2 linked regions of the Ramlibacter pinisoli genome follow. The main gene of each other region encodes a partner of the protein of the gene in region 2 in a complex. Links are inferred from orthologs where the notes say so. Each region holds a gene or a part of one and is shown on either strand. Other genes may lie near its edges.

The links.
Region 1: the proteins of tsaB (region 2) and tsaD are in contact, whole or in part, in a solved structure (PDB 4WQ4), measured with the Escherichia coli proteins. The link is inferred for Ramlibacter pinisoli from one-to-one orthologs.

Annotation. Positions count from the first base shown.
Region 1 is NZ_WSEL01000003.1:576,714-579,924, forward strand. The notes cover bases 5-2,910. They hold tsaD (tRNA (adenosine(37)-N6)-threonylcarbamoyltransferase complex transferase subunit TsaD), read right to left. Parts: upstream 2,019-2,910; coding sequence 990-2,018; downstream 5-989. Other genes in these bases: GON04_RS03955 (branched-chain amino acid ABC transporter substrate-binding protein), read right to left, coding at 5-392; GON04_RS03960 (Hsp20/alpha crystallin family protein), read left to right, coding at 490-873; GON04_RS03970 (nitrate regulatory protein), read left to right, coding at 2,096-2,910. In the rest of the region: more of GON04_RS03955, read right to left, coding at 1-4; more of GON04_RS03970, read left to right, coding at 2,911-3,211.
Region 2 is NZ_WSEL01000011.1:183,002-186,284, reverse strand. The notes cover bases 159-3,136. They hold tsaB (tRNA (adenosine(37)-N6)-threonylcarbamoyltransferase complex dimerization subunit type 1 TsaB), read right to left. Parts: upstream 2,011-3,136; coding sequence 1,306-2,010; downstream 159-1,305. Other genes in these bases: dacB (D-alanyl-D-alanine carboxypeptidase/D-alanyl-D-alanine endopeptidase), read left to right, coding at 2,074-3,136; rimI (ribosomal protein S18-alanine N-acetyltransferase), read right to left, coding at 842-1,309; GON04_RS26020 (uracil-DNA glycosylase), read right to left, coding at 159-810. Also shown: GON04_RS26025 (GlcNAc-transferase family protein), read left to right, coding at 1-31; more of GON04_RS26020, read right to left, coding at 28-158; more of dacB, read left to right, coding at 3,137-3,283. UniProt on the Escherichia coli protein: Required for the formation of a threonylcarbamoyl group on adenosine at position 37 (t(6)A37) in tRNAs that read codons beginning with adenine.

The sequences.
Region 1 (3,211 bases), on a different replicon or contig from region 2:
GGATCGCGCTCGTTCTGCTTGGCGACCGCATCGACCAGCACCGCCGCCACCGCCGAGGAATTGCCCTGTAGCACGACCTGCGCGCCGTCATCGATGGCGGAGCGCAGCGCGGCCAGTGCCTCCTCGGGCTGGCCCTTGCTGTCGTAGCGCTCCAGCGCCAGCGGCCGGGCGCCGCCGGGCAGCTTGATGCCGCCACGCTGGTTGACGCGTTCCACTGCCCACAGCAGGTTGCGGTACACGGCCTCGCCGGTGTTGGCGAACGGGCCCGAGAGGGATTCGACCATGGCCAGCTTCACGGGCGCCGCGGGGGCCTGCGCGCGGGCGAAAGCGGGAGCAAGTAGCGTCGCGGCCAGCGATTTCAAGACCTGGCGGCGCGGGGTTGGCAGATGCATTTTTCTCTTGAAAACACGGCGCCCGGGCACACGTTGGATGCAGGCGGCGATCGATGGAATGAAAGCCGCGCAGTGTAAGGTTTCAAAGGAGTCCACCATGTTTCTCGCCCCCGTCGTTCGCACCCGTGCCACCGCCCCCGCCCTGCGTTCCTTCGACCGCAGCTTCGAGCGTTTCGTCAATGACGCCTTCTTCGGCAATGGCCCGTCGCAGGGCTTCGGCCTGACCCAGGACGACAAGGCCTGGACCGTCACCCTCGACCTGCCGGGCGTCGCCCGCGAAGACCTCGCGATCGACATCGACGGCGCGGTGGTCCGCATCCAGACCAAGGCCGACGCCAAGCGCCAGTACAAGGCCGCCTACGAGCTGCCCCAGGAGATCGACGTCGACGCCACCAGCGCGAAGCTCGAGAACGGCGTCCTGACGCTGAGCCTGGCCAAGAAGCAGCCGGTGAACACGTCGCGCCAGATCGAAGTCAAGTAATCCGGCAACCCGGGCGGACGCCCGGACGCAGAAGGCGCAGAAGAACCTCCCAAGGTTTCTTCTGCGCCTTTTTCCTTGTTCGGCGCCTTCTGCGGCCGGAAGTCCGCTGCCGCGTTCTAAAGCTCAGCCAAAGGCCACCGCGGCTTGACGTCGAAGGCGTACGAGCGGCTGGCCGTTGCCACGCCCGCGGCCAGGCGCATGGCCGCCGCCATGGCGATCATGGCGCCGTTGTCGGTGCACAGGGCCAGCTCGGGGTAGTGCACGCGCACGCCGTGCCGGGCGCAGGCCGCGTTGAGCTTCTCGCGCAGCAGGCGGTTGGCGCCGACGCCGCCGGCCACCACCAGCCGCTGCAGGCCGGTCTCGCGCAGGGCCGCCAGCGATTTCTTCAGCAGCACGTCGACGATGGCGGCCTCGGTCGAGGCGGCCAGGTCGGCCTTGCGCGGCTCCAGGCCATCGCCCAGCTTGCGCACCTGCGTCAGCACCGCGGTCTTCAATCCTGCGAAGGAGAAATCGAGGTCGCCGCTGTGCAGCAGCGGCCGCGGCAGCGCGAAGGCGGCCGGGTCGCCCTGCTGGGCCAGCCGCGACAGCGCCGGCCCGCCCGGATAGCCCAGGCCCAGCAGCTTGGCGCTCTTGTCGAAGGCCTCGCCGGCGGCGTCGTCGATGGTCTCGCCCAGCAGCTCGTACCGCCCCACCCCGTCGACCCGCATCAGCTGCGTGTGGCCGCCCGAGACCAGCAGGGCGACGAAGGGGAATTGCGGCGGATCGTCGCCCAGGAACGGCGACAGCAGGTGGCCCTCCAGGTGGTGCACGCCCAGCACCGGGCGGTCGAGGGCCGCGCCCAGCGCGCAGGCCACGCCGGCGCCGACCAGCAGCGCGCCCGCCAGGCCCGGGCCGCGGGTGAAGGCCACCGTCTCGACCTCGGCCAGCGTGCGCCCGGCCTCGCGCAGCACCTCGCGCGTGAGCGGCAGCACCCGCCGGATGTGGTCGCGGCTGGCCAGCTCGGGCACGACGCCGCCATAGGCCTGGTGCATCTGCACCTGGCTGTGCAGCGCATGACCGAGCAGTTTCGGAACACCCGGACCGCCGGCGTCCACGAGCGCCACGCCCGTCTCGTCACAGGAAGATTCGATCCCCAGCACCAGCATCGGTCGAGTGTAGCCAAGGCCCTCCGCGGCCCCGCCGCCGAGCTGGCGGCACGCTTGTTGCTGCAACGCCCGATCCCATGAGATCCGGATCCGACTTCCTGCTGGCCGCGCGCCAATGCGAGATCGCCGAACTCGAACAGCTCGGCCGCACCGCCGAGCTGGTCGGCGTCATCGCGCGCTTCATCCATGCACTGCAGCGCGAGCGCGGCATGTCCAGCATCTTCCTGAGCTCGCACGGCGCGCAGTTCGGCGAGCTGCGCGCGCACCAGGTCGCCGAGTGCCTGGCCAGCGAGGGCGAGGTGCGGGAGCGGTTCGAGCGCATGGCCACCGGCTCGGCCGACGACCGCAGCGGCTCGCGCCTGTTCAGCCGAGTGGCGGTGGTGCTCCATGGACTGGAGGGCCTGCCGCGCCTGCGCGAGCGGGTCGACGCCCAGGGCCTGGGCGCGGCGGAAGCCGCCGTGGCCTTCGGCCGGCTGATCTCCGGGCTGCTGGCGGTGGTGTTCGAGGCGGCCGACACCGCCACCGACCCCGAGGTCTCGCGCGCCCTGGTCGCCCTGTTCAATTTCATGCAGGGCAAGGAGTTCGCCGGCCAGGAGCGGGCACTGGGCGCGCGGGCGTTCGCCACCGGCGTGATCGACTCCGCCGGCCAGGAGCACTGGCGCCACCTGATCGAGTCGCAACAGGGCTGCTTCCAGGTGTTCGCCGACTTCTCCGACCCGCAGGTGCTGCGCGCCGAGCAGGCCGCCCGCGACTCCACGGTCCTGGCCGAGGTCGAACGCCTGCGGCGCATCGGCTGCACCGCGCGCCGGGAGCTCGAGGCCGGCCTGGCCAACCGGTGGTACGACTACTGCACCCGCCGCATCGATGCGATGCGCAGCGTGGAGGACCTGCTGGCGGTCAACCTGCGCGACCTGTGCCGCGAGCGCATCGCGCAGGCCCGGGCCGAACTGCAGGACCAGCGCGCCACGCTCGACGCGCTCTCCACCAGCACCGGCGCCGCACCGGGCGCGGCCGGCGCCGCACGGTTCGGCCCGTTGCTGGAGCGCTCGCTCTTCAACATGGTGCAGGAGCAGTCGCGCCGGCTGCAGGCCATGAGTGACGAACTCGATGCCGTGCGCGCCACCCTGAACGAACGCAAGCTGATCGAACGCGCCAAGGGCCTGCTGATGGCGCACCGCCAGATGAGCGAGGAC
Region 2 (3,283 bases):
CCAGGCGTTCCAGCCGCTGCCGCCGCTCTAGCCGGCCACCCGCCCCTCGAGCAGGTCCATGGCCAGGCACAGGTCGGCCCAGGCCTTGGCCTTGTCCGGCTGGTTGCGCAGCAGGTAGGCGGGGTGGAAGGTCACCACCAGCGGGACGTCGTGGTAGCGGTGCACGCGGCCGCGCAGGCGGCCGATCGGCTCGGTCGTCTGCAGCAGCGACTGCACGGCGAAGCGGCCCATGGCCAGGATGATGCGCGGCTGCAGCAACTCGACCTGCCGGCGCAGGAAGGGCTCGCACTGGGCCAGTTCGGCCGGCTCCGGGTTGCGGCCGCCGGGCGGGCGGCACCGCAGCACGTTGGCGACGTAGGCATTGCGGCGCCGGTCCAGGCCGAGGCTGCGCAGCATGTTGTCCAGCAGCTGGCCGTCCTGGCCGACGAAGGGTTCACCGGCCGCATCGGCGTCCTCGTCGGGGGCCTCGCCGACGATCAGCCACTCGGCCGTGGCCGGACCGGTGCCGAACACGGCGTTGCGGCGCGATTCGCACAGGCCGCAGGCGCGGCAGTCCTGCACCGCGGCCTGCAGGCCGGCCCAGTCGAGGGATGCGATGGCGCCGGGCGGCACGACCGCGACCGGCGCCGGGGCGGCGGCCGATGCGTCGGCCACGGGCCGGGCCACCGGTGCAGCCGCCGCGGCAAGGGAGGCGGGCGGTGCCGACGGCTCGACAGCGGCCTGCGCCGCCGGCGGGGCGATCGGGGGCAGCAGCTGCAGGCCCATCTCGCGCAGCATCGCGACCCGGCGCGGATCGAGCTGCAGGGTCATGGGCGCACGGCCCCCGGGGCGGTGTCCGTCCTCACAGGCGCAGGCTCATGACGATGGCGTCCTCGCGCCCGCCCGCGGCCGCCGGGTAGTAGTTCTTGCGTTCGCCGACGCGCCGGAAGCCGTGCCGCTCGTAGATGCGCTGGGCCCGGGTGTTGCCGGTGCGCACCTCCAGCCACAGCCACTGGGCCCCCTGGTCGCGCGACCACACGGCCAGCGCGTCCAGCATCAGCCGGCCCCAGCCGCGGCCCTGGTCGCCCGGCGCCACCGTGATGTTGAGCAGGTGCACCTCGTCGACGCCCTTCATGGCGACGAAGTAGCCGATCAGGCGGCCGTCCGACCGCAGCAGCTGCGCCTGGTAGCCCGAGCGCAGCGAATCGGCGAAGTTGCCGGCCGTCCAGGGATGGCCGTAGGCGAGGCGCTCGATCGCCAGCACCTCGTCGAGGTCGCTTTCGGCCATCGGCACGAAGCCGGCCTGCTCGCTGTCGAACACCGCACTCATGGCGTGATTGTCGCGCCCGCGGCCGCCGCGCGGGCCGCTGCCCGCTCCTCGGTGGTCTGGGCGACCTTGTCGCGCACGTAGAGCGGCAGCGCCTCGTCGGCCGGCCGGCCCTCGCCGGCCGCCAGCAGCCCGGGCGCCAGCCGCAGCAGGGCCTGCGCGTCCGGCCACAGCTCCAGCTGCGCCGCGCCGGGCGCGATGCGGCCCGGGTAGGCGGCGAAGGCGTTGCCCGCCACCAGCCAGCCCGGCTGCGGGCCGACCGCCTGCGGCGCCGCCAGCCGGATCGGGGCCGCGCGCCGCCAGCCGCTGCCGCCCCAGGTGTACTCGGCGGCATAGACCTCGTCCATGCGGGCGTCCAGGACGGCCAGCACCTGAGTGGCTCCGCTGCGCGCCCGCGCCTCGTCGGCCAGCACCAGCAGGGTCTCGACCGGCAGCACCGGCACGCCCGCGCCCAGCGCCAGCCCCTGGGCCACGGCGCAGGCGGTGCGCAGCCCGGTGAAGGAGCCCGGTCCGCACCCGAACACGATGGCGTCCAGCGTGGCCAGCGGCACGCCGGCCTGCCCGAGCAGGTCCAGCAGCTGCGGGATCAGCGCCGCCGAGGCCTTGGCGCCGCCCTCGCCGCGGTGCACCAGCGGCGCGCGGCCCGGTACCGCCACGGCGATGCTGAGCCGGTCGGTGCTGGTGTCGAAGGCGAGGAGGCGCAAGGGGAAGGGAACGGCGGCGGGGCGGCCATTATCGGTGCCCGGCCAGCCGGGATAATCCGCCCCATGCGTGTCCTGCCGCTCCTGGCCGTCCTGCTCGCGGCGACCGCCGCATGGGCCCAGCCCCTGCCCCCCGAGGTCGACGCCGCGCTGGCACAGGCCCGGCTGCCGCGCGACGCGGTGACCCTGCTGGTGACCGACGTCGATCCGGCCCAGCCGCCTCGCCTGAGCCACCGGGCCGAGGTGCCGGTGAACCCGGCCTCGATCGCCAAGCTGGCCACCACGATGGCGGCGCTGGAGCTGCTCGGTCCTGCCTACACCTGGACCACGCCGGTCCTGACCGACGGCCCGATCGCCGGCGGCACCCTGCAGGGCAACCTGTACCTGCAAGGATCGGGCGATCCCAAGCTCGTGCTCGAGAGGCTCTGGCTGCTGCTGCGCCGGGTGCGCGCGCTGGGCATCGACCGCGTCGCCGGCGACATCGTGCTGGACCACGGCGCCTTCGCGCCGGTGTCCACCGACCCGAGCTCCTTCGACGGCGAGCCGCTGCGGCCGTACAACGCCACCCCGGACGGCCTGCTGCTCAACTTCAAGTCGGTGCTGCTCACGCTGGTGCCGCAGACCGACGGCCGGGCCCGCCTGCTGGTGGAGCCACCGCTGGCCGGCGTGCGCTGGCCGTCGACGGTCCCGCTGGTGCTGGGCGAATGCGGCGACTGGCGCAGCACCCTCAAGGCCGACTTCACCGACCCGCTGCGGCCGCGGCTGGCCGGCAGCTATCCGGCCGCCTGCGGCGAGCGCGGCTGGCCGCTGGCCTTCGCCGACCCGGCCAGCTACGCGACGCGCGCGGTGGCCGGCCTGTGGGCCGAGGTCGGGGGCCGGGTCGGCGGCGTGGTGCGCGACGGCCGCGTGCCGGCCACGGCGACGCAGCTGGCCGTGTCGGTCTCGCCGCCGCTGTCCGAGGTGGTGCGCGACATCAACAAGTACAGCAACAACGTGATGGCCCAGCAGCTGTTCCTGACCCTGGGTCTGCAGGGCCAGGGCCCGGCCACGCGCGAGGGGGCACGGGAGACGCTGCGCGCCTGGTGGCGCGACCGCATCGGCCCGGACCTGCCGGCGTTCGACAACGGCTCGGGGCTGTCGCGCGACGAGCGCATCACCGCCCAGCAGCTGGCGCGCCTGCTGCAATACACCTGGGCCTCGCCGCTGATGCCCGAACTGGCCGCCTCGCTGCCGGCGGTGGGCACCGACGGCACGCTGCGGCGCACCCGGACACCGG